DNA from 4 places in the Mesorhizobium sp. M0306 genome. Region 1 is predicted to be linked to each of the others. Evidence: predicted binding sites of a transcription regulator. Region 1 holds the regulator's gene; each other region holds the start of a gene.
What was found. The regulator LexA, encoded in region 1, represses DNA repair genes until DNA is damaged. The targets are predictions, from matches to a motif close to TGTTCNNNNTGTGTTCNG.

Region 1 (7,196 bases):
CGGAACACGCACATTTGCGCCCGCAATTGAATCTGCGCGCCAGATTAGGCCAAGACCCAATGTTGCACTGCGAAACGCACCTTTCAATGCCAATCTTCTTGGGCCAGTTTGCTAATCGATTTGATCAGCGATCCGCCCCAGGCTTTCCTCGCGGCCCAGCACGGCAAGCACATCAAAGACACCTGGCGAGGTACTTTTGCCAGTGAGCGCGGCGCGCAAAGGTTGGGCCACGGAGCCGAGTTTATGGCCGCCGGCCTGCGCATAGTCGCGGATCGCGGCTTCCGCTGAGGCGGCAGACCAGTCCGAAACCGTCGCTAGTGCCGCATGAGCGCCCCGCAGGATCGCGCGCGCCTCACCGCTGAGCAGCGCCGCCGCCTTCTCGTCGACCGGAAGCGGCCGCTCGACGAACAGGAATGCAGCCCCTTCAACAAGTTCGACCAGCGTCTTGGCGCGCTCCTTCAGGCCCGGCAAAGCGGCAAGCAGTTGCGCCTTGCGTCTGTCGTCGAGGCGCGCGGCGATTGCCGGGCCGCCTTCTAGATAGGGCAGAGTGGCGATGAAGACGTCGAGCAGCGCTGCCTCGTTCATGCGGCGCATGTGCACGCCGTTGAGCGCTTCGAGCTTGGCGAAGTCGAAACGGGCGGCGCCCTTGTTGACGTCGCCAATGTCGAACCATGAGATCATGTCGGCGATCGACATGATCTCATCGTCGCCGTGGCTCCAGCCAAGCCTCGCCAGATAGTTGAGCAGCGCCTCCGGCAGGTAGCCCATGGCGCGATAGGCCTCGACGCCAAGCGCACCGTGCCGCTTCGACAGCTTGGCGCCGTCGGCACCGTGGATCAACGGGATATGCGACATCGACGGCACCTCCCAGCCCATGGCCTGGTAGATTACGGTCTGGCGTGCGGCGTTGGTCAAATGATCGTCGCCGCGGATGATGTGGGTGATGCCCATGTCGTGATCGTCGACGACGACGGCATGCATGTAGGTTGGATTGCCGTCCGAGCGCAGAATAATGAAATCGTCGAGATCCTTGTTGGGAAAGCGCACGTCGCCCTGGACGCGGTCATGCACCACCGTCTCGCCGCCTGTCGGCGCCTTGATGCGGATCGCCCCCTTGGCGCCGGCCGGCGCCTCCGACGGGTCGCGGTCGCGCCAGCGTCCATCATAGCGGGGAGGCAGCCCCTTGGCCCGTGCGCTCTCGCGCATTGCTTCCAGCTCGGCAGGCGTCGCATAACAATAATAGGCCTTGCCTATGCGAACGAGCTCCTCGGCCACCTCGCGATGGCGCGGCGCACGCTCGAACTGCGACACCGGCTCGCCGTCCCATGTCAGGCCAAGCCAGGAAAGCCCGTCGAGAATGGCCGCGGTTGCCGCATCGGTGGAGCGCTCGCGGTCGGTGTCCTCGATGCGCAGCAGCATCGTGCCGCCTGTGTGCTTGGCATACAGCCAGTTGAACAGCGCCGTGCGCGCGCCGCCAATGTGCAGATAGCCGGTGGGCGAGGGGGCAAAACGGGTGACGACCTTATCGGGCATGGTACTCTCAGGCGGGCGAAGGAAGTGGGTTTGCGGACTTTCGCGCATTGCGCGTTCATGTAGCATAGGAGGTCGAGGGCGCAAGGGGCAGACCCGATGGCTGTGCGAGGCCGTGGTGCGGGCGAGGGCGAGGACGCTGGTAGCGGCGTCAGCGAACGCTTGCTGTTTGCCGCTCCCCTGCCTGTCCTGCCGACACCGGCATTGCTGCCCGCTCCGCGCTTCGATGCTCCGTCGCTGCCGGCCAGCGACCCTGCAACGGTTCCCGTGCCCGCGGTCGAGTCCATCGTGCGCCTACGCCGGCGTTTCCGCCTTCCGTCACCGTCCCGTATCCGCAACAGCGTAACCTCGGCGGCCGGCCTGGAACTCGACCGCGGCGTCGCCTTCCTGCTGGTGCCGGTGTTCCTCGCATGCGGGGTGGTCGTGTATTTCGCGATGGCGGCCGAGCTGGCCTTCCCACAGCCGATAGCTATCGTCGCCTTGGCAGCCCTTTGTGCGGTCGTCTCGCGGTCATGGCCCAGGACGCGCCTGTGCTTCATGGTGGCGTTGCTCTGCGCGCTTGGCGTGCTTGCCGCCAAGTTCGAGACCTGGCGTGTCGGGACGCATATGCTCGGTTCCGAAATCTCGACGCGGCTGACCGGTCGCGTCGTATCGTACGAGCCCATGGCGAGCGGCCGCATCAGGCTGACGATCGATGTGATCTCAACCGCCAGGCCGACACTGCGCTACATGCCGGAACGGGTCCGCGTTTCGGCGATGAAGATACCGGCTGAGCTGACCGCCGGTTCCGAGATCGCCGGCTATGTGCGGCTGCTGCCGCCGACCGGGCCGGTGCGGCCCGACAGCTATGATTTCTCCTTCGACAGCTATTTCGCCGGTATCGGCGGCAGCGGCTTTTTTCTCGGCAATCCGAAAGTCGTGTCGTCGGGCAGCATGCCGCTTGCCGCGCGGCTTTCTTCCGCGATCGAAGACGCGCGCGAATCCATCGCCGACCATATCCGCAGCCGCATCGGCGGCGCCGAGGGCGAGATTGCTGCTGCGCTAATCGTCGGCGTGCGCGCCGGCATTCCCGAGGAGATCAACGAAGCGATGCGGCGCACAGGCATCTACCACATCATCTCCATCTCGGGGCTGCATATGGCGTTGGTCGCCGGCACCATCATGGCGCTGCTACGCGGCGCCTTTGCGCTGTTTCCCGATTTCTCATCGCGACGGCCGGTCAAGAAATATGCCGCGGCCGCCGCGCTTTTTTCGATTGCGGCCTACCTCGTCTTTTCCGGCATTGTGGTAGCGGCCGAACGCAGCTTCATCATGCTGGCGGTGATGCTTATCGCCGTGCTGTTCGACCGGACCGCGCTCACCATGCGCAACCTGGCGATCTCGGCCATCGCCGTCATTCTGGTGTCGCCGCACGAGGTGGTCGGTCCGAGCTTCCAGATGTCCTTCGCCGCGACGGCGGCCCTTGTCGGCGCCTATGCAGGCTGGTCTGATTACCGCGCCGGCAGGGCCACCACGCCGCCGCCCCGGCGGTCGCCGCTACGCTTTGCCACTCGAAAGGTCCTGCTGGGCATGGGCGGCCTGGCGATGACCTCGATCATTGCAGGGAGCGCCACGGCGCTTTTCGCCATATGGCATTTCCAGCGCGTGGCGCCGCTCAGCCTGTTCGCCAATCTGGCCATCATGCCTATCGTCTCACTGGTCGTCATGCCCTTCGCCGTCCTCAGTGCGCTGGCGATGCCGTTCGGCGCGGATGGGCCTTTCCTCTACGTGATGGGCAAGGGGCTGACGGCGATGATCGCCCTGTCCGGGTGGATCTCCGAGCGCTCGCCGATCGATGCGGTCGGGCTGATTTCGCTGAGATCCGTCCTTTTGGTGACGATCGCCCTCGTCATTGCCAGCATGGCGACGACCTGGTTGCGGCTCGCGGCACTTCCTTTTGCGCTCGCCGGCTTGCTAACGACAACGCAGACGCGCGTACCCGATGTATTGATCTCGGAGGACGCACGGCTGGTCGCGCTGCCGATCGGCAGCGGTGAACTCGCGGTCAACCGGGCACGCCCGAATGAGTTCACCATCGACAACTGGAAACGCGCGCTCACATCAGAGGCTATCGTCGCGCCGGAAACACCTGGAAAGAACGATCCGCAATTCGACATTGCCGATCCGGCCGACCTACCGCCGGGCATACCGTTCATTTGCACGGACGGCCTCTGCCTTGCCAGGCATCCATCCGGCGCGATCATCGCGCAAGCCAAGGACCGCGATACTGCACGGCCAGCCTGCGCCTTTGCCAGCTTGATCGTCATCGACGACGCCACCGCCCATAATCCCTGCTACTACGACCGGCTGGTCCTCGTCGTCACCAAACGGCAACTGGCGCGCGCGGGAAGTGCGGCCGTCTATTTCGATCCACAAGCGGCAACACGCGCCGAAATCCGCTTTGCCGTCGAAAAATCATACCGGCCCTGGCACGTGCAGCGGAAATTTTCACGCGCGGCGCGGGGCCTGCCGCCATACCGCAGGGCCGACAAACCCAAAGCCGGCGCCAAGGGCGGAGCTCAGTAGCGGCGGATCAGTCCGACGAGCTTGCCTTGCACCTTGACCCTGTCTGGTCCGAAGATGCGCGTCTCGTAGGCCGGATTGGCGGCTTCCAGGGCGATCGAGGCGCCCTTGCGGCGGAACCGCTTCAGCGTCGCTTCCTCCTCGTCGACCAGTGCCACCACGATCTCACCGGGGCTCGCCGTATCGGCATTGCGGATGATCACCGTGTCGCCGTCGAAAATGCCAGCCTCGATCATCGAATCGCCTTTGACCTCGAGCGCATAATGCTCGCCGCCCATGATCATATCCGGCGGCACCGAAATCGAATGCGTCTGGTGCTGGATGGCGTCGATCGGCACACCGGCGGCGATGCGGCCCATCACCGGGATCGAAACGGCGGCGACGACATCGTCGTCATTGCCGGCTGCAGGGACGCGCGACGATGTCGGCTTGCCCTGCCGAGGGGCACCTTGCCCAAGACTGCCCTGGATGACACTCGGCGAGAACTTGCGTGCCGCATTGAGGCCGGGGGCGATCGAGTCAGGCAGGCGCAGCACCTCCAGCGCACGGGCCCGGTTGGGCAAACGGCGAATGAAGCCGCGCTCCTCCAGCGCCGTTATCAGCCGATGGATTCCCGATTTGGAAGCCAGGTCGAGCGCTTCCTTCATCTCGTCGAAGGAGGGCGGAATACCGCTTTCCTTCAACCTTTCGTGGATGAACATAAGCAGTTCGTGTTGTTTGCGTGTCAGCATAGCGACCCCCAACAGAATCAGAAAAACAAACCCAGAACAAACACTATCTGTTCCAGTTGTGTTCCGCAACTGTTTAAAGTTTAATGAATGCGTTAAGGCTCGGGAAACAAACCACGCCCCTACCGGAATGCCGCATTTTCACCCGCCGCGAGCCTCATCGCCTTGATTCTGCTGTCGTTTGCGCCCTTCTGGCTTCCTAGAAGGCGCCACTGGCATCGGCCGTCGGTCGGCAAAAGGGCACGGAATTGAACCCGTATCGACTGTGCGGTTTGGTCAATGCACCGTGAACGAAACGAACTCAAAACGCCAACCTCGGGTTAACTCCGGGTTTCCACCGCCTGGTCAGGCTGCTTCTCGCTGGTGGAGCCTTGCTGCGCGCTACCCGGTAATGGAAGAACAGTCGATGCGTGTCCGGCGTTGCGTTGAATCTTTGGGGGAGCAGGCAAATCATGACAGGAATTCCCGATCTCGCGGCCATAAAGGCGATGGATGCCGCAGATCCGCTGCGCGCGATGCGCGACCGTTTTGTGTTGCCGCAAGGAGTGATCTATCTCGACGGCAATTCGCTAGGAGCTGCTTCACGTGCCGCTTTCGATGAACTGTACAAGGCCGCGACCGAGGAATGGTCGCATGATCTCATCCGCGCATGGAACACGGCCGGCTGGTTCAACATGCCGCTTGAACTTGGCGACCAGCTCGGGCGCCTGATCGGTGCCGCGACCGGCCAGACGGTGGTCTGCGACACGACGTCGGTCAACATCTACAAGCTGCTGCACGCCGCCATGGCCATGCGTCCGCAGCGGCGGGTCATCGTCGCCGAGGGCGATAGCTTTCCGACAGACCTTTACATGGCTGAAGGTGTGGTTTCGACGCGAAAAGATACGCTGCTGCGCCTCTCGGGGGTCGACGCGCCGACCATCGAAGAGCTGATCGACGAACGCACTGCCGTGGTGCTGGTCAACCACGTCAACTACAAGTCGGGCGAACTGCGCGACATGCCGGGGCTGACGCGCAGGGCCCAGGAGGCCGGGGCGATGATCGTCTGGGATCTCTGCCACACCGCCGGCGCGATGCCAGTCGAGCTCGACAAGGCAAACGCCGATTTTGCCGTTGGCTGCACCTACAAATATCTGAATGGCGGACCGGGCGCGCCTGCCTTCATCTATGCGGCTGAGCGGCATCTTGCCGACATCCAGCAGCCGCTCACCGGCTGGTGGGGCCATGCACGGCCCTTCGCCTTCGAGCCAGGCTATGCGGCCGGCACCGGCATCCGCCGGTTTCTGTGCGGCACGCAGCCGGTCCTGTCGATGCGCACGCTGAAGGGCGCGCTCGACATCTGGAACGATGTCGACATGACGGCGGTGCGCAAGAAGAGCATCGCGCTGGCCGATCTGTTCATCGAGCTTGTCGAGGCAAGGTGCGGCGCTTACGGGCTAACGCTCGAAAGCACGCGCGACGGGGAAAAACGCGGCAGCCAGATTTCATTCATGCACGAGCATGGCTACCAGATCATGCGCGCGCTGATTGAACGTGGCGTGATCGGCGATTTTCGCGCGCCATCCACCATGCGGTTCGGCTTCACCCCGCTCTATGTCGGCTATGCCGATGTCTGACAGGCCGTCGAAGTGCTTGAGGACATTCTGCGCACCGGTGCGTGGAAGGATGCGCGCTTCGCCATCAAGGCGGCTGTCACTTGAGATTGATGCGAGAGCTGGAATCGTGAGGCTGGCGACGACGCGCCGAGCGATGCTTACGGCTACGTTGCAAGGCCATATTGCCAGGGGAGGGCGCAGGGTGTTCGAACGTCACATTGCCGATTGGGACAACGCCTATACCAACGGCGCCAACATAGCCGGCAGCGATCGCTGGCCGGCGGCCTGGATCGAGCCCGCGCGGGTTTTCCGCAACGTGCTTTCGACCGAGGGCAGGGCGCGGCTCGACATGGCCTATGGCGATAACCCACGCAACCGGCTCGATCTTTTCCTGCCGGCCATCAAGCCCAAGGGACTCGTGGTGTTCGTTCATGGCGGCTATTGGATGGCATTCGACAAGAGTTTCTGGTCGCATCTTGCCACTGGCCCTGTTGATCGCGGCTATGCGGTGGCGATGCCGTCCTACACTCTCTGTCCGCAGATACGCATTGGCGGCATCGTCAAAGAAGTCGGCGCGGCGATCGGCAAGGCGGCGGCGATGGTCGCAGGGCCGCTGATGCTGACCGGACACTCGGCCGGCGGCCATCTTGTTAGCCGGATGGTTACGGCGACGACGCCGCTGGCGCCCGAAGTGGTCCGGCGCGTTCGTCATGTGCTGTCGATCTCGGGGGTGCATGATTTGCGCCCGATCATGCGCACCGGCATGAACGAGACGCTGGCG
Region 2 (7,196 bases), on a different contig from region 1:
AGCGGCGATTTGAGCTCGTGCGAGACGTGGGTGGCAAAGGTCTGGATGCCATCGGAGCGTGCGTGCAGCTTTTCGGCCATGTCGAGGAAGGCGGCGGAGAGCGCCGCCATTTCGCGCGTGCCGTGGTGATCGAGCGGCCTGATCGCCGCGCGGTCGCCGGCGGCGATGCGTTTCGTGCGTTCCATCAGCGCATAAATCGGCCGGCTGACGGTGCGCAGGAAGACCAGCCCGATCAGCAGCGTGCCGCCGAGCATGGCGATTGCCGCCAGCGCCACCTTGCCGCGCTCGCCATAAAGATGCTTGACGATGTTGTTCGGCGTCCGCGACAGATAGACCACGCCGGCGACCTTGCCGGAGACCGCAACCGGCATGGCGACAAAGACGCGAACCTTGGTGCCGCGGCTGACCGAATAGAGCGGCGGCGACGGCTGGTCGGGAACCCGCAGCCTAAGCGCGCTGGCGTAGCGGCCGGCAAGTGCTGCGCGAACTTCTTCGACAGCGCCGAGCGACAGGCCGGCTTCCTCACGCCCGGCGATGACCACGCCTCTCGGATCGAGCAGCCGGAAGCCGGCTAGCGTGGTCTTCTGCGTCTCGGCAAGTATGCCCGACAGCCGCGCGCCGATCGCCGCGAAGGCAGGATCGACGCTGGCCGCGGTGGCTGCGGGCCGGGTCGGCAGGATCCTGTCGGACGCAAGATCGAGGCGCGGTTCGATCGGCAGGTAGCGAGAAGCCCGATCGCCGGTATCGGGCGGAGGCATGGGTGTGCCGAGCTTTTCCGGGGCAAGGCCGGCCTCACGGACCTCTTGCGCGTAGATCGCGGCAAGGGCGGCACCTTGTGCGATCAGCTCGGCCTCGGTCTGGCGGATCAGCTGGTTCTCGTAGAGCCGGAAGAAGAACAGGCCGGCCAGCGGCAGTGCCATCACCATGATCAGGATGGCAATGACGACCGTGGCAAGCCGTGGCCGCCATTTCTGCGCGGTCACGCGCCGCATTTACCCAGCCGGAAGCCGACGCCGTGCACGGTCTCGATTGCATCAAGGCAGCCGACCGCCGCCAGTTTGGCGCGGATGTTGCGGATATGGCTGTCGACGGTGCGGTCTGCGACATGGATGTTGGCCGCATAGGCATTGGCCATCACCATGTCGCGGCCAAGCACATGCGGCGGCCTTGCCAGAAATCCTTGCAGGATCGCGAATTCGATCGAGGTCAGAACCAGTGGCTTGCCGTCGAAGCTGGCTGTATGGCTTGCCGGAACCAGCAACAGTCTGCCATGCGAGAATTGCCGGTCGTCGGCTGGTTTCGGCGTGGGCCGGGCGCGGCGCAGAATGACGTTGACGCGGGCGACCAGCTCGCGCGGGCTGAACGGCTTGGTGACATAATCGTCGCCGCCCATTTCCAGCCCGAGGATGCGGTCGATCTCTTCATCCCGCGCGGACAGGAACAGCACCGGCACGTCGGATGTGTGGCGCAGCCGCCGGCACACTTCCAGCCCGTCCATTTCCGGCATGCCGATGTCGAGCACGACAAGATCGGGAGCACGGCGTTCGATCGCCTGCAAGGCAGCCGCGCCGTTCGGCACCGTCAGCGTTTTCATGCCGGCCTTTTCGAGCGCGAAGCAGATGATTTCGCGAATGTGCGGATCGTCGTCGGCGACCAGTATGTGGTGCGGCATCAAATCAGCGGCCCGGCATGAAGGGTTCGGACATCGGAGGAACCACGAACGGGCCACGCCTGTCGAGGGCGCGGTTGAGCCGCCAGTCACGAAAGCTCCAGCCGCGCCAGTTTTCCTGGCCGGCGCGGAAGCGTGCTTCGTCCTGCGCGTACCAGCCGGCGAGTTCGCGGGTGGAGGCATCCTCCGCGGAAACCGTCCTGCTCTGGTGCTGGACGAAGCGATCGAGCGCCGGCAAGGCGCCGGGCCCGAGCGAGCGCAGGTACCAGACGTCGAGCTGGGTGCCTTGGCCGGTCATTTCGAGGGAATGCTCGACATTGTAGTTGGCGATCAGCGCGGCAAAGTTGATGAACGAGCAGGCATAAAGCGTCGCCGATAGCGTCAGAAGATTGGCGGAAAGCAGCCATTCGTTGGACTTTTCGCGCGCAATGCGGGCTATGATCAGGACAAGGCCCGCCGCCACCAGCCCCATCCAGACGAAGGCGGCGACACGCCAATAGGTCAGCGCATAGATGCCGACATAGAGATCGAGCCGCAGGATCGACGAGATGACCAGGACCACGTTCTGCGCCACCCAGACATAAACCAGCCGGCGGATGAGCGGATCGCCGGAGGTCGCACTTCCCGGCCTCAGCGCCGCCAGCACGAAGCCGGCCGCCAATAGCGCCGTGACGATCAGCGGATAGGCGCCGCGATGCGCGTAGGCGGCATAGGTCAGCCCGTCGGGAAGCGCGATACCGCCCCACAGATAGGTGGCGTCGAGTGCGCTCTGCACCGCGAACAGGATGTTGAAGACGACAAGCGCGCGGAGAATAGCGGCCTTGCCGAAGATGATGTCCTCGATGGTGGTCCTGGTGGCCGGCGTCGCCGGTGCGCTTGCTGGGGACACGCTGCGGCGGCGGAGAAAGCGCGGCAGGCGCGGCCGCAGAAGGGCCCAGACGCCGGCAAGCACGAACAGCCAGAAGGCGAGACGTGGCAGCTGGATGAGGTCGAGCAGTGCCATCAGGTCGATCAGCGAGAACCAATATTCGATGACCGGATTGGCGGCGCCGAACAAGGCGAGGAACACCGCGCCGAGGCTCAGCGGCATGACCCAGACGGCGATCGCCGCAAGGCGCACGCGCCGCCGGCCAAGCCGCCGCGCCGCCTTGCGGCAGCGGAAGAAATCCAGGACCAGCCGAAATGGCGTTGCTAGCAGGAACAGCGAAAGTTGGCCGGCAATGCGGGCAAGGCCGGACCGCAACCGTCCGGCCAGTGAAAGCGCGAAGATGGCCGTCGCCGCCAGCGCGATCGAGACGGACAGTGCGCTGACATTTTCCACAAGCGGCAGCAGCGCCATAATCAGCGCAACCGGCTTGAACCAGAACCTGCCATCGTTGAAGATGCCGAGAGGATGGAGAGCCATGCTCGCCGCGGCAATCGCAACGCCGAACAGGAAAAGTGTGATGCCGGCCGGTTGGCCATAGAAGAAGAAATCAGCCAACGCGACGAGCAGGACGGCAACGCCGAAGCGGCTGCAATAGCTCGGCGCCGCCGAGAGGAATACTGTCATGATCGGGCTTTCTCGGCGGCTTTGATGCGGCCGGTGGGCAGGGATTTGCGGACGAAAGGGAGGAGGTTTGCCGAAGTCTGGGGCGGATCGACGAGCCACCAGCTTTCGCGGCGAAGCCGGTACGGCAGGGACCAACGGGAGTTCGTTTGCTCTTGCATGCCGCCCCTGTCGCATTCTGTCGGGTGGCAAGCGGGGCGGAGACGAGGAGATTTTCCGAAATTGCGTGCAGTTTTTATGCACGGCTTGCCTCGGCCGGTTGCAGGCGGCATAGATCGGAGATGACTGCCGAACCCTCCCGCCCGCGCCGCTCGGTGCTTTACGTCCCGGCTTCGAACGACAAGGCACTGGCCAAAATCCCGTCGCTGGCCTGCGATGCCGTCGTCATCGATCTTGAGGACGCCGTCGCCCCGGCCGACAAGCCTTCCGCGCGCGAAAAGCTGGCGGGGATTTTCGCCGGTCGTTCCGATCGCCGCTGCGAGATGGTCGTGCGCATCAACGCGCTGTCGAGCGAATGGGGCGCCGACGATCTGCTGGCCGCGGCAAGATGCACGCCCGACGCCATCCTGCTGCCGAAGGTCGACACGCCGCGCGACATTCTCGAGGCCGGCGACGTACTCGACGACAATTTTATCCCCGACGAAGTCAAGCTGTGGGCGATGATCGAGACGCCCAAGGCGCTGCTCAACATCGGGCCGATCGCCGAGCTCGGCCGCGACCCGGCCTCTCGACTGGTTTGTTTCGTTGCCGGAACGAACGACCTGGTCAAGGACACGGGCATTCTCGCCACGCCCGACCGGCGCTATCTTGTGCCGTGGCTGATGCAAATGGTGCTCGCGGCGCGTGCCGGCGGCCTCGACCTGCTCGATGGCGTCTTCAATGATTTTCGCGATATGGACGGCTTTGCGCGCCAGTGCACGGAAGCGGCCGCGATGGGTTTTGACGGCAAGTCGCTGATCCATCCGGCGCAGATCGAAGCCGCGAACCGCGCCTTTGCGCCGACGCCTGAAGCATTGGCCGAGGCGCGCACAGTCAAGGAAGCCTTCGCGCTCGCCGAAAATTCCGGCAAGGCGGTAGTTGCGCTGAACGGCAAGATGGTCGAGCGGCTGCATCTGGCGCAGGCCGAAAAACTGCTGGCGAAGGCCGCCGCTGTTCGCGCATGATTATCGTAACTGACGACAGGATTGAAAATGAAACTCTACCGCTTTTTGTCCGGCCCGGACGACGCCAGCTTCTGCCACAAGGTGACGGCGGCGCTCAACAAGGGCTGGCATCTGTTCGGCTCGCCGATCTATGCCTATGACAAGAAAGCCAAGACCATGCGCTGCGGCCAGGCCGTGGTGAAGGACATCGAGGGCCAGGAATACGGCCCCGACACCAAGCTCAGCGATTGGTAGGGAGGTTCGCTGAAGCGCTCGTCCTTCGTCATCCTAGGGCGTAGCAGTCGCGAAGCGACGTCGCGGAGTACCCTAGGATCCATGCCGTTACCTCTGCCGAAGGGCACGGCGGATCAGGATTAGTGTGATCTACCACCGATCGGGATAGCCCCAGAACGGGATGGATGAGCGTTCGGTTCTGCACCGCCGGAGCACTGCACCACTATTACGGCATGGATCCTGGGGTCTGCGCCGCGTCGCTTCGCTCCTTGCTCCGCCCCAGGATGACGAGGAGCGGGGTCGCTCACTCCGCTGCCTCTTCGATCTTCTCCATATCGTCGTCCGACAGGCCGAAATGGTGGCCGATCTCGTGGATCAGCACATGGGTGACGATGTCGCCCAGCGTTTCCTCGTTCTCGGCCCAGTAGTCGAGGATGGCGCGGCGGTAGAGCGTGATGCGGTTCGGGCCTTCGCCGGTCTGCGGATTCCAGCGCTCGGCGATGCCGCGCCCCTCGAACAGGCCGAGCAGGTCGAAGGGCGTTTCCAGCGAAAGGTCGTCCATGATCTCGTCGGTCGGGAATTCGGCGATCTGGATGACGATCTCGCCGGTCAGCTTGCGAAAGTCCTCCGGCAGATGGGCATAGGCCTCCAGCGCCAGGAGCTCGATTTCCTCCATCGTTGGCGAAAGCTGGTCGTGCCAGATGCGTGTTTGGTAGATGCGAGCCATGCTTTGTCCTTTGATCCCGGCATATAGGCTTTCGGGCCGGACTCGGCAAATGGTCGGGCTGGAGTGCCCCGTGTCATGCCATCAAGGCAGGAATAAATTCCCCATGACTCCGCTTGACTCTTCGGGCGGCCTCTGGAATCTATAGGGAACATAACAGGAACAATTGTGAGTGGAAGCTGACCGTCATGGCGACAAGCGCCGTGGCGCGGGAGACTGTTTTTGCCCTGCGCCGCCAGATCGCGAAGATCGAAGGGACCTTGCCCGAGCGCCTGGAGGCGCCGGCCGGTTCGTCGTTTGACGCGGATGTCCCTCGTCAGAGTCTGACACCCTCTCGGCATCCGACACCCGCTCGGAATCTGACGATTGTCCGGCGCGGTCTTGCCGTGGCGCCGCCCGATGCGTTTTTGCGCACCGGCGCCGAGCGCCTCGATGCTGCGCTGAGCGGCGGCCTGCCGAAAGCGGCGCTGAGCGAGTTTCATGGCGCCGCGACCCGCGATGCCGGGGCCGTCGCCGGTTTTGTCTTGTCGCTCGTCAGCCTGATCCTCAGCCAGGGGCCGCGACTGCCGGTGCTGTGGATCGGCACATCCGAGGTTTTCCGCGAGGCCGGCTTTCCCTATGCCAGGGGGCTTCATGCCTTCTTCGGCATCGAGCCGGAGCAATTGCTGTTTTCCGAGGCGCCAAGGCTGCTCGATGCGCTGTGGGTCGCCGAGGAGGCTGCCAGGATGACGGCGCTGGCCGCTGTCATCCTCGAAATCCGCGGCAGCCCGCAGCGGCTTGACCTCACCGCGACGCGGCGGCTGCACGCCCGGGCGCAGAGTGCGGGCCGGCCGCTGTTCCTGCTGCGCCAGGCCGGCGAGCCCGAGCCGACGGCAGCGCCCGTCCGCCTCATCCTGTCGGCGGCACCGGCGGCAACGCGTAAGACGCTTGCCGGGCCGCTCGCCGGCTCGATCGGCCGGCCCGCCTTCACCGTCGTCATCGGCAAGAGCCGCACGGCCTTGCCCGGAAAATTCACACTGGAGTGGAACCCCGATGAACGCATATTCGAAGAAAGACGGGGCGAGCAAGGAAGGTCTCAGGAATGGGCCCCAGAACGGCCAAAGAATCCTGTCCCTGTGGTTTCCGCATCTCGCCGCCGAGAGGATCCTGCGGCAGCGTCTGGGGCGGTCCTGGCGTTCCCGGCCGTCGGATCACCTGCCGCTGGTGATCAGCCATCGCCAAGGGAACACCCAGCGCATCGCCGCCCTCGACGAACGGGCTGAGGCGCTTAACCTGAAGCGCGGCATGGGCATAGCCGATGCGCGCGCCATGCATCCCTCGATCGACATCGTGGAGGCCGATCCGGAGGCCGACCGGCGCCTTCTCGAAGGCCTCGCCGACTGGTGCGACCGCTATACCCCGCTGGTGGCGCTCGACGGGACCGACGGCCTCTATCTCGACGTCACCGGCTGCACCCATCTTTTCGGCGGCGAACGCTCGATGCTGGACGATATCCTGTCGCGTTTTTTCCATCAGGGCTTCGATGTCCGCGCCGGGCTTGCCGCCACGCCTGGTGCTGCCTGGGCGGCGGCGCGGTTTGCCGGCGACCGCATCGTGCCCGATGGTGAGGAGGAAGCGCTTCTCGCGCCCTTGCCGTTGGCGGCGCTGCGCATCGGCCCGGAGGTCCGCGCCAGCCTCGAAAGCGTCGGCCTGCGCACGGCGGGCGCCGTCATGGCGGCACCGCGCGCGCCGCTGGCCCGCCGCTTCGGCGCATCGCTACTCTTGCGCCTCGACCAGGCGCTTGGCCGCCTCGAGGAGGCCGTGTCGCCGCGCCTGCCGGTGGCACCGCTTTCGGTCGAGCGTCACCTTGCCGAGCCGATCATGCTGACCGAGGACATC
Region 3 (7,196 bases), on a different contig from region 1:
AATGCCGAGCGGCGACAGGAACGGCTTCAATATGACTGCGTAAGGCGCACCGTCATTGCGGTTCAGGCCCTGTTCGCTGCCCTTGGTGTCACCGGGCGGCGGCACGTCGGCGCGCGGCACCAGTTTAGAGATGAACGCCAGATATGTCGGCATGCCGAACATCACCTGCCGGACCGGATCGACTGCCACGCCGCCCCAGTTGAAGGTGCCGAAATTGCCGGGGTAGATCAGCGAGCCCTGTAGTGACGGGGGCGTATAGCGGCCCTCATATCGCAGCTTCCGAAGCTCGATCCGGCAGGCCAGCTGGTCGAACATGGTGATGCCCCACATATCGGCGCCGGTCAGCGGTTTCGGACTGAAGCTCAGGTCCGAGAGCGGCTGCGTCAGCGAGGTATGGTCGCCTTCGATCGCGCCGCCCGGCGCCGGTAGTTCCTTGACCGGAACGATCGGCTCGCCGCTGCGCCGGTCGAGCACATAGAGGTCGCCCTGCTTGGTCGGCCCGACCAGCGCAGGCACCACGCCGCTTTCCGTGGTGATGTCGACCAGCGTCGGCTGCGCCGGCACGTCCATGTCCCAGAGGTCATGGTGCACGGTCTGCCGCACCCAGCGCAATTGTCCGCTGTTGAGGTCGAGCGCGGTGATCGACGAGGAGAATTTCTCGTCATTGGCGCTGCGCCCGGCGCCGAGCTGGTCCGGCGTCTTGTTGCCGAGCGGCACATAGAGCAGGCCGAGCTTCTCGTCGGCGCTCGCCGTCGACCACATGTTGGGCGAGTTGTTGGTATAGGTCTGGCCCGGCGGCAGCGGCGTCGTCTGGTCAGGATTGCCGGAATCCCAATTCCACAACAGCGCGCCGGTGTCGGCATCGTAGGCACGGATAACCCCGGACGGCTCCTGCGTCGAATAATTGTCGTTGACCGCACCGCCGACGATGATCTTGTTGGCGACGATCAGCGGCGCCGAGGTCGAATAGTAATAGCCCGGCTTCGGGTATGGCATGTTGGCGAGCAGGTTCAGCGTGCCGCCTTCGGCAAATGTGGGGCAGACCTGGCCGTTCGCGGCATCGAGCGCGATCAGCCGGGCGTCGGATGTCGGCAAATAGATGCGTGTGGCGCAGGGCTGGCCGGTGGCGATCTTGGCGTCGGCATAATAGGACACGCCGCGGCAGGTCTGGTGCTGGCGGTCCTTGTCGAGCTTGACCTGCGGATCGAAGCGCCATTTCTCCTTGCCGGTGGCGGCGTCTATGGCGATGGCGAAATTATGCGGCGTGCAGATATAGAGCGTGTCGGCAATCTTCAGCGGCGTCACCTGATAGGTCGTCTCGGCGATGTCGTCGGGCCCTTTCACGTCGCCGGTGCGATAGGTCCAGGCCGGTTGCAGATTGGCGACGTTTTCGGCGGTGATCTGGTCGAGCGGCGAATAGCGCTGGCCATATTGCGTGCGACCGTAATAGTGCCATTCGCCAGCCGGCACGTTGCCGCCGAGATCGGCCGTCGGCGTCACCTTGTCGGTGTTGAGTTGGCCGGCAATATCCTTTGGGTCCGCCGTCATCGAATAACCGGCGACGCCGAGCGATGCCAGCACTGCGAGGATCAGCGGCGCGCGTCCGTCGGGACCGGTAAGCCCACGCCGCGCCCAAGGCGTCAACAGCCACAGCGCGACAAGCACGATGATGCCGCCGCGCGGACCGAGCTCCCACCAGTCGAAGCCGATCTCCCAGACCGCCCAGGCGAGCGTGCCGAGCACGATCGCCGCATAGAGCCACAGCGCCGTGGATCTGCGCCTGTAGAGCAGCCAGGCCGCGACAAGGAAAGCTAGACCAACGATGACGTAATACCAGCTGCCGCCCAGCGTCACGAGCCAGATGCCGCCGCCGCCAAGCGCCAGGCCGATGAGGAAAAGAATCAGGGAGGTGATGACCACAGCCAAGACGGTGCTCCTTCGACTGGTGCGCTCCGCGACGCGTCCATGGGCAACCCCGCATTGCGTTCCTGCCCCCACGCAACTTTCTCCGGCCCGCCTCCCCTGTCAAGCAAGCTCGGCGTTTTACGGCGCCGGCCCATCGCAAGCCCGGCGTTTTGGTTAGCGGACCCATTTCAGATTGTGAGTCCACCGACTGGACAGAGAACAAAACGGAGACACTTCTGGCCTTTCGCTGCCGAATCACTACATTCGGGGGGAGATGTCCGGGTTTTCGGAAGACATGCCCTTTTTTGACGAACCGAACGCGCGGCCCGTGGCCCCGTCGGGCATTGCCGCGCGCGCCATGGCTGCCCGCGGCAACCAGAACAACGCGCCCGATTATCTCAACGGCCTCAACCCCGAGCAGCGGCTGGCAGTAGAAACCACCGAAGGCCCGGTGCTGGTGCTGGCCGGCGCCGGCACCGGCAAGACGCGCGTCCTGACCACCCGCATTGCCCACATCCTTGCCACCGGCAAGGCTTTCCCCTCGCAGATCCTCGCCGTCACCTTCACCAACAAGGCGGCGCGCGAGATGAAGCAGCGCATCGGCCTGTTGATCGGCGACGGCAATGTCGAGGGCATGCCGTGGCTCGGCACCTTCCATTCGATCGGCGTCAAGCTGCTGCGCAGACATGCCGAGCTGGCCGGGCTCAAATCCGACTTCACCATTCTCGACACCGATGATGTCGTACGGCTGATCAAGCAGCTCATCCAGGCCGAAGGTCTGGACGACAAGCGCTGGCCGGCCAAGCAGTTCGCCCAGATGATCGACGGCTGGAAGAACAAGGGCCTCGGTCCCGGCGACATCCCCGAGGGCGATGCCCGTGCCTTCGCCAACGGCAAGGGCCGCGAGCTCTATAAGGCCTATCAGGAGCGGCTGAAAACGCTGAACGCCTGCGACTTCGGCGATCTCCTATGCCACCCGATCCGCATCTTCCGCGCCAATCCGGACGTGCTGAAGGAATACCACAAGCGCTTCCGCTACATCCTCGTTGACGAGTATCAGGACACCAACACCGCCCAGTACATGTGGCTGCGCCTGCTGGCACAGCGGCCTCAATCCTCCCCCCTTGAGGGGGAGGTGTCCGCGAAGCGGGCGGAGGGGGTTGCCGCAGAAGGCACCGCCGATGCGTCGAGCACTGCCGCACGGACCCCACCCGGCCGGGCTTTGCCCGGCCACCCTCCCCTCAAGGGGGAGGGAAATCCGCGCCGCGCCACCGTAAACATCTGTTGCGTCGGCGACGACGACCAGTCGATCTATGGCTGGCGCGGCGCCGAGGTCGACAACATCCTGCGCTTCGACAAGGACTTTCCCGGCGCCACCATCATCCGGCTGGAGCGCAACTACCGCTCCACTGCGCACATTCTCGGCACCGCCTCGCATCTCATCGCCCACAATGAGGGCCGCTTCGGCAAGACGCTGTTTACCGAAAAGATCGCTGAGGACGACGAGAAGGTGCATGTCCATGCCGCCTGGGATTCCGAGGAGGAGGCCCGCGCCGTCGGCGAGACAATCGAGTCCTACCAGCGCCAGAAGCACAATCTCAACGACATGGCGATCCTCGTCCGCGCCTCCTTCCAGATGCGCGAGTTCGAGGACCGCTTCGTCACGCTCGGCCTCAACTATCGCGTCATCGGCGGCCCGCGCTTCTACGAACGCCTCGAAATCCGCGATGCGCTGGCCTTCTTCCGCGTCGTCGCGCAAGGCGCCGACGACCTCGCCTTCGAGCGCATCGTCAACGTGCCGAAGCGCGGCCTTGGCGAGGCAACGATCCGCCAGATCCACGATACCGCCAGGGCGCTGCGCATCCCGATGCTGGAGGCGGCGGCAACGCTCGCCGAGAGCGACGAGCTGAAGCCGAAGCCGCGCGCGGCCCTGCGCGAGGTATCGGCCAATTTCGAGCGCTGGCAGAAGGCGCTGGAAACCACGCCGCACACCGAGCTCGCCGAGACCATTCTGGAGGAGAGCGGCTACACCGACATGTGGAAGAACGACCGCTCGGTTGAAGCGCCCGGCCGGCTCGAGAACCTAAAGGAACTGATCCGCTCCATGGAGGAGTACGAATCGCTGCGCTCCTTCCTCGAACATGTCGCACTGGTCATGGACGCCGAACAGAACGCCGAGCTCGACGCCGTCAACATCATGACGCTGCATTCGGCCAAGGGCCTCGAATTCGAAACCGTGTTCCTGCCCGGCTGGGAGGAAGGCCTGTTCCCGCACCAGCGTTCCCTCGACGAGGGCGGCCGCTCCGGGCTCGAGGAGGAGCGCCGCCTCGCCTATGTCGGCCTGACCCGCGCCAAGAAGAACCTGCACATCTGGTTCGTCTCCAACCGCCGCATCCACGGCCTCTGGCAATCGACCATCCCGTCGCGCTTTCTCGACGAACTGCCCGAAGCCCATGTCGAGGTTGCCGAGAGCGGCAACTCCTATGGCGGCTACGGCAATGCCTATGGTGGCGGCTCGTTCGCCTCCGGTCGTGGCGGCCAAGGTGCAGGCAGGCAGAACCCCTATGGAGCGTCGCGCTTCGACAACATCGGCGGCAACAACGGCGCTGAAAAATCCGGCGCTTTCTCCAGCACCTATGCGACACCGGGCTGGCAACGTGCTCAGGCCAACCGCACCGAGGCGACCGACCGCAATTGGGGCACGCGCTCCGGCCACCAGGTCGAGCGCATCGGCTATGGCGAAACCGACTCCGGCTACGGCGCCGGCCGCACCTCGATCAAGGGCCGCACCATCGACGGCGAGCTGGTCGCCAAATCCGTCGCCGACACGCCGTCCCCCTTCAATGTCGGCGACCGCGTCTTCCACCAGAAATTCGGCAACGGCAACATCTCGGCCATCGAAGGCAACAAGCTAACCATCGACTTCGACAAAGCCGGCCAGAAACGCGTGCTGGACGGATTTGTCACGGGGGTGTGAGGTCGCCGGTCGCTACCGATACCGCGCCTGGTTCCATTTGTGGCCGAGCAGCGACAGGATGATGATCAGCCCGTTGAAGAACTGGACATAGAAGCCGCTCAGTCCCGCCGCGACGACACCGGTCTGGATGAAGGAGACGGTGACCGCGCCGATGGCGCCGCCGACGACGGTGCCGATGCCGCCCCAGGTCGGCGTGCCGCCGACGAACACCGATGCCAGCACCGGCAGCAGATAGCCGTCGCCCGCAGTTGGCCACCAGGTGAAGTTTATCATTACCGAGAAGGTGCCGGCGATTGCCGCACCGATGCCGACGAAGACGAACACCTTCACCCTGACGCGCTTGACGTCGATGCCCATCTGCTGGGCGCTGTCGGGATTGTCGCCGACCACCTTGACCTGCGCGCCGAAGCGATGGCGGTTGTAGAGCAGCGCCGACAGCACGACGAAGCCGATGGCCCAGAAGATCTGCACCGGAATGCCGTAGACCTGGCTGGAGAAGATCTTGTAGGCCCAGCTGTCGGCAAGGCCGGTCAGTGCCGTCGACCTGCCCTCGTTGATGATCTGGATCAGGCCGCGCAGCAGGAAATTCATGCCGAGCGTGGCGATCAGCGACGACAGCCCGCCATAGACGACCAGCGAGCCGACCAGGAAGCCGAGCAGCACGCCGGTGACCATTGCGGCGGCGATGCCGACGAACGGGTCGTAGCCGGCCTGCACGACCAGCGCAAACACCCATGAGGCGAAGCCCATCGTCGCCGGAAACGACAGGTCGATCTCGCCGCAGGTGACGACGAAAACCAGCGGCACTACCACGAACAGCGCCACGGGCAGCGTGGTCAGCACGGAACTGTAGAGATACCAGCTGGTGAAGACCGTCGGATTGGCGATCATGAACACCGCCATCATCACGATGAACACCGCAAGCGTGCCGAGTGCGGCGCGGTTGTCGAGGACAAAGCCGCGCATCCAGTGATCGGACGGGTGCTTCCATGCCTTCCGGGCGGCTTCGCTGCTGCCGAGCGGGGTTTGCAGATCGGGCTCCATTGTCTTGCTCATCGCGTTGCCTGCTCCCCGGCATCGTGCAATCCCGCCAGTCCGCCGGGGTGTGCCACGTCTTCCATGAAATTGATGAGGTCTTCGGCCGACTTGACCTCGCTCCGGTCGGCGCTGAGCGCGACCTTGCCGCGGTCGAGCACGACGAAGCGGTCGGCGATATCGAAGACGTGGTGGATGTTGTGGCCGATGAACAGGATCGACCGGCCGCTCGCCCGCACCTGGCGGACGAAATGAAAAACCTTCGCCGTTTCGGTCAGTGACAGCGCCGTCGTCGGCTCGTCGAGAATGATCAGGTCGGCTTGCTTGTAGATGGCGCGGGCGATCGCCACGCCCTGACGTTCGCCGCCCGACAGCTGGCCGACGATCGACTGCGGCGTGAACACTTTCGAGGTGAAGCCGATCTCGCGCATCAGCCGGCTCGCCTCCGCGATCTCCTTGTTGACCTTCAGCCAGCCAAGCCAACCGGTGAGCTCGCGGCCCATGAAGATGTTGCGCACGATCGTCTGCTGAACGGCGAGCGCCCGGTCCTGGAACACCGTCTCGATGCCGGCGTCGCGCGAGCGCGCGGCGCTCCACCCGGTCACCGGTTTGCCGCGGATGAGGATTTCGCCGCTGGTCGGCTTGACCACGCCGGAAAGAATCTTGATCAGCGTCGATTTGCCGGCGCCGTTGTCGCCGATCAGGCCGACCACCTCGCCGCGGTCGACGCTGAGGTTGACGCCGCCAAGCGCATAGACCTGGCCGTAGGACTTGCTGATGTCACGCAATTCGATGAGGCGTTCGGCCATGGCGGTCCTCGCTTGTTTGTCGGTCGTTGCCGGCCGGGGTTCAACCCGGCCGGCAGATCGGGCGATCAGCGCAGCGCCTGCTTGGCGAGTTCGGCGACGATCTCGTAATTCTGCGGCGTGACGAAGCCGGCACCGGTGTCGACATTCATCGGCGCCAGACCCAGCACCACCTGCTGGCAGAGGCTGAGGATCGGCAGATATCCCTGCAGGAACGGCTGCTGGTCGGCCGTCAGCTGCACCCAGCCGCCCTTGAAGCCCTCGACGATCTGCGGGCTGGTGTCGAAGCCGAAGTTGAAGATGTCGCCCGGCTTCCTGCCCGCCGCCTGCATGTAAGTCGGCACATTGCCCAGCAGCTGCCCGCCGGGATAGCCGACCGCCTTGACGTCGGGATTGTTGAGCAATGCTGCCGTGATCACCGGAATGGCCAGATTGGGGTCGGCGGCCCACTCGGTTTGAGAATTGATTTGAAC
Region 4 (7,196 bases), on a different contig from region 1:
CACAACTCTCGACCAAAGCGTTTAACCGCCTTTCGCGCGAACGGGCAAGCGGAAAGAACAAAGGCCGAACACGCTCCTGACAAAAGCTGCCCGTACAGCCGGCTTCACAAAGCGTCTCGCGATCACATTTTTCGGTAATCGGCTATTCAAGGTTGACGTCCATGCGTCACGGGGGCAGACTCCAAACGTCAACGAAGCTGGCCGTCTTTCGATGGCCTCGCGGCCTGGGGCTAGCCTGCGAGACGCCGCGGGTTATGCGATGAGCGCTTCGACGACGACAGTCGCAACGAACAGAAGGAGAGCAGAGGCATGACTCCACCGGATAGTTCCTTGAGGCTCCACGTGTCGCTGGAGCCGCGGCAGGTATAAGTAGCCAGGTCAGGCGTTTAGCGCTACCTGCCAACGTTGATCTGCCGATCCCCACAACAATCAGAGACTGCTAGTCGGATCGTCGGCTGAACGCCGCGAAGCATCCGAAATAAAAAGCCGGCAGTACACTCCCGGCAATTTGGATTTTAGATCCAAGAAGCCCCGTCAGTTGCAAAAGCAATGGCGGGGCTGTTCGTTTGAAGCGCAATATTTGTGGTTCACACCAGGCGAACTTAGCGGCTGGAGGGCCTGATCCCGCCGGTAGCGACATCGATGGTGATGCTGCCGGAAATCCGAACATCGGTATCGCCGATCTTGAACGTGCCGTTGCCGCTGCTTGGAACCGCGTCGTCGGGCTCGGGCTGCGGAGTTGGCTCGGCGATGCGATAGTCACTCGTCACACCGGGCAGGGCGCCCTTTTGCGAAGACGTCGAATTATCTTGGGCAAGTGCCATGCCCACCAGCATGTTCGTGCCCACAATGGCGGCAATGGCAAGGCATAGGCTGGATGAACGAATGGCGGTCATCACCTGACTATAGTGCGGCGATAGCGCCGAAGCCAGACCGGCGGCGCTGAGAGTTGCCGGCCCTCATATCGCTCAGTTCCGTTCGAAGGTGCTTCACGCGGCCTGCTTGCGAGTGTCGAAAACATGGTCGACGAGGCCCCAATCCTTGGCCTCCTGTGCGGTCATGAAAAAGTCGCGGTCGAGCGTGCGTTCCACTTCTTCGTAGGTGCGGCCGCAATGGTGGGCGTAAAGATCGGTCATGCGCCGCTTGGTGCGAAGGATGCCCTCGGCATGGCGCTGGATGTCGGAGGCTTGGCCCTGGAAACCGCCGAGAGGCTGATGCAGCACGATGCTGGTGTTGGGTAGCGCGATACGCCGCCCTGGCGTGCCGGCCATCAAAAGGAACGAGGCCATCGAGGCGGCGAAACCCATACAAACGGTGGAGACCGGGCAACTGATATACTGCATCGTATCATAGATGGCGAAACCGCTGGTCACCACGCCGCCCGGCGAGTTGATGTAGAGCGAGACCTCCTTGTCGGGATTGTCGGATTCCAGCGACAGAAGCTGGGCGCAGACCAGCGCCGAGGTGCCGTCATCGATCGGCCCGTTGATGAAGACGATGCGCTCGCGCAGCAGCCGCGAAAATATGTCGAAGGCGCGTTCACCGCGGCTCGACTGATCGATCACCATCGGCACCAGATTGGCAAGGCCGCTCATCGTTTGTCTCCGTTGACTGTTGTCGTTCAGGCCGCGCGCAGGAAGAGGCGCGGGGTGTTTGCGGCGATCTGCTTGTGCCTGGGAGTGTGCGCTTCAAAGGAAAGCCGGCAACCGGCGCCTGCCATCGCGATCTCCGGCATCGCTGCCCCAGCAAAACCATCATGGACGATGCGCAGATGCGTGCCGCCGGAAACGGTGCGGTCAAGCGTAAAGGTGACGATGCTGTCCACTGGGCTGTCGTTCATTGGGCGGTCCACGGGGCTGCCGGGCGGCACCTGCGTACCGCCGGGCGCCGGCCGCTCCCGCCAGGAATAGCGCAGCAGCCGTCCGGGATCGGCGTCGAGGATTTCGCACTCGATCGGCGCATTCGGCGCTCTAAAGGCAAAGCGGTTGCCGATTTCGGGCTTGATGTCGTTTGGCATCATCCAGGCCGCGAGCAGGTCCGGCACCGTAAGCGCCCGCCACACCTTTTCCGGCGGCTCGGGCAGCTCGCACTCGAACTCGATCTTGTCTGCCGCCATTTCCGCGCGTTCTTTGCCTCGGCTGGTCATTGGTCCATGTCCTTCAAAACCGTCTTGAGCCTTTCGATGCGCTCTGGCCAGAACGCGCGGTAGCGTTCGATCCAGCCGAGCAGTGGCGCAAGCCCCTTCGGATCGGCGCGGTAATAGGCGTTGCGACCGGCCCGGCGCTCGACCACGAGGCCGGCGCCGCGCAGCACTGCGAGATGTTGCGATACCGCCGGCTGCGATACCGGCATGCCAGTGCGCAGTTCAGACACCGTCATCTCGCCGTCGGCGAGCCGCTCATAGACGGCGCGACGCGTTGGATCGGCCAGTGCCCGAAAAATCTCTGCTTCGATCATGCCGAAAGCATAAGTCAATACTTATCGGTTTGGCAAGCCGTGTTTTTTTAAGACAGGAGGTGTTTTTTAAGACAGGCGAGGTTTTACAAACTCGCTGAAAGCCAGCGTCTCACCATGTCGGGGGATCCGTTGAACGTCGCCTCGAAAACTGGTGACGCGAGCACGGCATGGATATGAAGCATTTCGGAGCCGACGTTTCGGAAGCCATGTTGCCTGCGCGCGGCAACAACAAGCGACTGTCCGGCAGTCAAGACGACATGCTCTTCGTCGATCCACATCTCGGCTCTGCCGGCGATGACGGTAAGCACTTCCTCGACCGGGTGCCAATGTGTCGGGGCGCCAGCCGCTGGTTCGACCCATTGTTCGAATATGCAAAGTTGAGTTGCGCCGTTGCGGGCCGAGACATGCATTCGGGTCTTTACTCCCGCCCGCCATTCTTCTTGCGGCTGATCGTCATGCGCAACCATCTTCATGCGTTCGCCTCGATCCCATGGCCTGTGGAAATTCGACGTCAAGACACTAATTCTTACTGACAACTATTGACAGTGCAGGGCCTGTACTATAGAACGAAAAGAGAACAAAAACGTTGTGGGAAAAGGCAGCGACGGCAGGCAGGGATTATCCGTAGCCTGTAAGGTGCAGCGACAGAAATCTGGTTTCGGATGAGCGCGGAGAAGTATCATGGCGGGTAGCGTCAACAAGGTCATTCTGGTGGGCAACCTCGGGGCGGACCCTGAAATCCGCCGCCTGAATTCGGGTGACCCGGTTGTCAACATTCGCATCGCGACGTCGGAAAGCTGGCGCGACAAGACATCCGGAGAGCGCAAGGAAAAGACCGAGTGGCACAATGTCGTGATCTTCAACGACCAGATCGCCAAGGTGGCCGAGCAGTATCTGAAGAAGGGCATGAAGGTCTATGTCGAGGGCCAGCTGCAGACGCGCAAATGGCAGGACCAGACCGGCAATGACCGCTATACGACCGAAGTCGTGTTGCAGAAATTCCGCGGCGAGCTGCAGATGCTCGATGCGCGGGGCGAGGGCGGCGGCCAGGTCGGCAACTATGCCGGTGGTGGTGCGAGCCGCGGTTCCGATTTCGGCCAGTCCGGCCCGGGCGAAAGTTTCAATCGCGGTGGCGCCAACAAGGGCGGCGGCGGTGGTTCGTCGCGCGAGCTGGACGACGAAATCCCGTTCTGATTTCTCGGGGCGGACTGCCCTTGCGGCGAAAAGCGCCAGCACCTTGGCCACGAAATGGCGTCCCGAAAATCTGTCTTGGATTTTCGGGACGTTGTGCGTTTGAGCGGTGAAAGGACGTATCAAGTGAAAGCAAGGGTCAAATGGGTCGAGGAGCGCACCTTCGTTGGCGAGTCCGCCAGTGGGCACAAGCTGGTGCTAGGCACTGCGTTCGGGCCGGAGGGCAAGACGCCGGGGCCGAGCCCAATGGAACTGGTGCTGATCGGTACCGGCGGCTGCTCGGCCTATGACGTGGTCCATATCCTCGAAAAGGGGCGCGAGGCGGTTGACGATTGTGTGGTCGAACTCGATGCCGACCGTGCAGAAGCCGATCCCAAGGTGTTCACCCGCATCCACATGCATTTTGTCGTCAAGGGCCGGGCGCTGTCACACGACAAGGTGAAGCGGGCGATCGGGCTTTCGATCGAGAAATACTGCTCGGCCTCGGCAATGATGGCCAAGACCGCCGAGATCACCCACGACTTCGAAGTCATTGAAACGACAGCGAAGTAGGGCAGTTCCTACGTCGCCATCAGCGCCTTGATGCCGTCGGCCACGAACTGTACGGCGAGCGCCGCCAGGATGACGCCGAGCAGCCGTGTCAGGATCGAACGGCCGGTTTGGCCGAGGATACGGTCGATGCGCTCTGACAGCACGAACACCAGGTAAGTGATGACAAGGCAGATGGCGATGATGCCGACAAGTGCTGTCTGCGCGCCAAAACCCTGAAACGAGCTTGAGAGCAGGACGGTCGCCGAAATTGCGCCGGGACCGGCAATAAGCGGGATCGCCAGCGGAAAGGCGGCGATGTTGTGGATCATATCCCTGGTGATGGCGACGTCGCCGATCTTCTCCTTGCGGTCCTGCCGGCGCTCGAACACCATTTCGAAGGCGATGAAGAACAGCAGAAAGCCGCCGGCGACGCGAAAGGCCGGCAGGGTGATGCCGAAGACTGACAGGATCGACGCGCCAGCGATTGCGAACAACGCCATCACCAGGAAAGCGATGATCGAAGCGCGCACGGAGACCTGGTTGCGCTCCTTGCGGTTCATGCCGCGGGTCACGGCAAGGAAGAGCGGCGCCAGGCCGGGCGGATCGATCGTCACCAGTATGGTGACGAAGGCGTTGAACAGGCTGTCGAAGCTCGGCATGCTGACCCTCCCCGCCGGCAATGCCGGATAACGGGATTGGTAGAGCAAAGCGGAGCCAGTGGAAACCGTGCGGATCAGGGGCTCGCGGCGCGCCGCGCCAGAAACTCGACTTCGAGACGCCAGGTGGCGCCGTCGTCCTGTGAGCGTTCGCCCAGCCAGCGGAACGAATTTTCGGTGATGCGCGAAAAGCTCCAGCGCACAGCAGATCCGGTGCCGTCTGCGCCTTGCTGGATGATGGTGTCGCCCTCGGCACGGCCGAGCTGGCGGCTGTAGTACTGGCTGCGCGGATCGCTCCAGAAGATGTGCCAGGCGTCGACGCCGGGGTCGTAGACGCGCAACGTCGTGCCATAAAAGGTCCATTTGCCGAGCGACGGCGAGGCGCCGGCGTCACGGGCGGGCAGGATCCATACGTCCTGGATGGCCCGGCCTTCGAGCACCCAGCCGAAATGCACCTCGCCGCGCCCGGTCAGCACCTGGCCGTCCTCGAGATGGCGCGTGGCGTCGAACGTCCAGGCGCCGACGAAGCGGCCGTAAAGGTTTAGTTTCTCGGCAAGGGCCGGTACGGGTCCATCGCTGTGCAGGGCCTTGGCAAAGAAATTGGACATGGCTTCGCTCTCATCTTGTCAGTAGACCGGCAAGCGTAGAGGTCGACAGGGGTTCTGCGCTTGGGAAAAATTGCTATATTTCGGCGATGGCGACGAGCGCGCATAGGCTGGCGTCGGGCCGAGGCTGGCAGGTGTCGGATGTCATCTGCACCGCCAGCGCCGCCGACAGGCCATTCGAGGAGGAGCATCGGGATTTCTGCGTCGCCGCCGTAACCAGCGGCACCTTCCGCTATCGTGCGCGCCAGGGCACGGCGATGCTGGCGCCGGGAGCGCTCCTGCTCGGCAATCCCGGCACATGCTACGAATGCGGCCATGAGCATGGCGCCGGCGACCGTTGCCTCTCCTTCCATTTCGGACCGGCCTATATGGAGCGGATCGTCGCCGACGTGCCGGGCGCGAAGCAGCTCGATTTCCGCACGCCGCGCCTGCCGCCCTTGCCGGCGCTGGTGCCGCTGCTCGCCGAAGCGGAGGCGGCGCGCGAGATGGCCGACACCGGCGCGTTCGAGGAACTCGCCCTGCGCATTGCCGGTGCGGCGGTGACAGCGGCTTGCAGCGCTACGGAAGGACAGAGCGCGCCGAGCCGCCGTGACCAGAAGCGCGTCGCCGAAGCGGTCCGGCGCATCGAAGTCGATGCCGACCGGCCGATCTCGCTTGCCGAACTCGCCGACGAGACCGCCACCAGCCCCTATCATTTCCTGCGCACCTTCCGGCACGTCGCCGGCATGACGCCCTACCAGTTTCTGCTGAGAGCGCGGCTGCACAGGGCTTCCGTGCGGCTGCGGACGTCGGATCAGACGATTTCGGCGATCGCCTTTGCAGCAGGATTCAACGATCTGTCGACCTTCAATCGCCGTTTCCGGCGGCTGATGGGCGAGGCACCGGGTACTTATCGCGCCCGCCGGCGACGCTCGTGAAAGCGAGCCACTGCCATATCGTCGCAATTGGTGTATCCTTTTGAATTTGCCGCTAAAAACCACACTGGAAAACTGCCGCGATTGTTGGAGTTTCGGGCCGGCTTCCTATATAAGCACCAAGTGATTCCTGATTAGATTGTGATCCGATTTGACCGACCAAAAGACACCGCGCGGCGCCGACGGCGGCCCCACCGGCATCGAGCCGATATCCATCATCGAGGAGATGCAGCGCTCCTATCTCGATTACGCCATGAGCGTGATCGTCAGCCGCGCGCTGCCGGACGTGCGCGATGGCCTCAAGCCGGTGCATCGCCGCATCCTCTACGCCGCCTATGAGAGCGGCTATCACTGGAACCGCAAATATGTGAAATCGGCACGCCCGGTCGCCGACGTGATGGGTAAATACCATCCGCATGGCGACGCCTCGATCTACGACGCTTTGGTGCGCATGGCGCAGGACTGGTCGCTGCGCGTGCCGCTGATCGACGGGCAGGGCAATTTCGGCTCGATCGACGGCGATCCGCCGGCGGCGATGCGCTACACGGAATCGCGGCTGACCAAGGTCGCGCATGAGTTGCTGGAAGACATCGACAAGGACACCGTCGATTTCCAGGACACTTACGATGCGTCGGGCAGCGAACCGAAAGTCCTGCCGGCGCGCTTTCCGAACCTGTTGGTCAACGGCTCCGGCGGTATCGCCGTCGGCATGGCCACCAACATCCCGCCGCACAATCTGGGCGAGGTTTGCAACGGCGCCATTGCCCTCATCGACAATCCGGCGATCGATCTGCCGGCACTGATGGAGATTATTCCGGGGCCGGATTTCCCGACCGGCGGCA

Region 2: a site for LexA is predicted at 5,466-5,483, ahead of NKI95_RS22445 (ImuA family protein). Genes of this name have one in related genera too.
Region 3: a site for LexA is predicted at 2,121-2,138, ahead of NKI95_RS20000 (ATP-dependent helicase). Genes of this name have one in related genera too.
Region 4: a site for LexA is predicted at 3,020-3,037, ahead of NKI95_RS25515 (single-stranded DNA-binding protein). Genes of this name have one in related genera too.

Annotation. Positions count from the first base shown of each region.
Region 1 is NZ_JAMYRY010000037.1:34,730-41,925, reverse strand. Features, by position in the region: gene gltX (glutamate--tRNA ligase) at 112-1,533, opposite strand; gene NKI95_RS30350 (ComEC/Rec2 family competence protein) at 1,630-4,095, shown strand; gene lexA (transcriptional repressor LexA) at 4,089-4,823, opposite strand; partial or broken gene kynU (kynureninase) at 5,273-6,520, shown strand; gene NKI95_RS30335 (hormone-sensitive lipase) at 6,618-7,196, shown strand, end outside.
Region 2 is NZ_JAMYRY010000018.1:86,468-93,663, forward strand. Features, by position in the region: gene NKI95_RS22415 (ATP-binding protein) at 1-992, opposite strand, end outside; gene NKI95_RS22420 (response regulator transcription factor) at 980-1,672, opposite strand; gene NKI95_RS22425 (DUF4153 domain-containing protein) at 1,677-3,221, opposite strand; gene NKI95_RS22430 (HpcH/HpaI aldolase/citrate lyase family protein) at 3,500-4,381, shown strand; gene NKI95_RS22435 (DUF1737 domain-containing protein) at 4,409-4,615, shown strand; gene NKI95_RS22440 (metallopeptidase family protein) at 4,899-5,321, opposite strand; gene NKI95_RS22445 (ImuA family protein) at 5,507-6,580, shown strand; gene NKI95_RS22450 (DUF6504 family protein) at 6,522-7,196, shown strand, end outside.
Region 3 is NZ_JAMYRY010000014.1:115,268-122,463, forward strand. Features, by position in the region: gene NKI95_RS19995 (glucose/quinate/shikimate family membrane-bound PQQ-dependent dehydrogenase) at 1-1,926, opposite strand, end outside; gene NKI95_RS20000 (ATP-dependent helicase) at 2,180-4,882, shown strand; gene NKI95_RS20005 (ABC transporter permease) at 4,895-5,938, opposite strand; gene NKI95_RS20010 (ATP-binding cassette domain-containing protein) at 5,935-6,726, opposite strand; gene NKI95_RS20015 (substrate-binding domain-containing protein) at 6,792-7,196, opposite strand, start outside.
Region 4 is NZ_JAMYRY010000024.1:33,245-40,440, forward strand. Features, by position in the region: gene NKI95_RS25490 (hypothetical protein) at 603-896, opposite strand; gene NKI95_RS25495 (ATP-dependent Clp protease proteolytic subunit) at 990-1,595, opposite strand; gene NKI95_RS25500 (SRPBCC family protein) at 1,622-2,146, opposite strand; gene NKI95_RS25505 (ArsR/SmtB family transcription factor) at 2,143-2,457, opposite strand; gene NKI95_RS25510 (cupin domain-containing protein) at 2,541-2,930, opposite strand; gene NKI95_RS25515 (single-stranded DNA-binding protein) at 3,139-3,651, shown strand; gene NKI95_RS25520 (OsmC family protein) at 3,775-4,200, shown strand; gene NKI95_RS25525 (MarC family protein) at 4,209-4,838, opposite strand; gene NKI95_RS25530 (hypothetical protein) at 4,913-5,443, opposite strand; gene NKI95_RS25535 (helix-turn-helix transcriptional regulator) at 5,530-6,357, shown strand; gene gyrA (DNA gyrase subunit A) at 6,506-7,196, shown strand, end outside.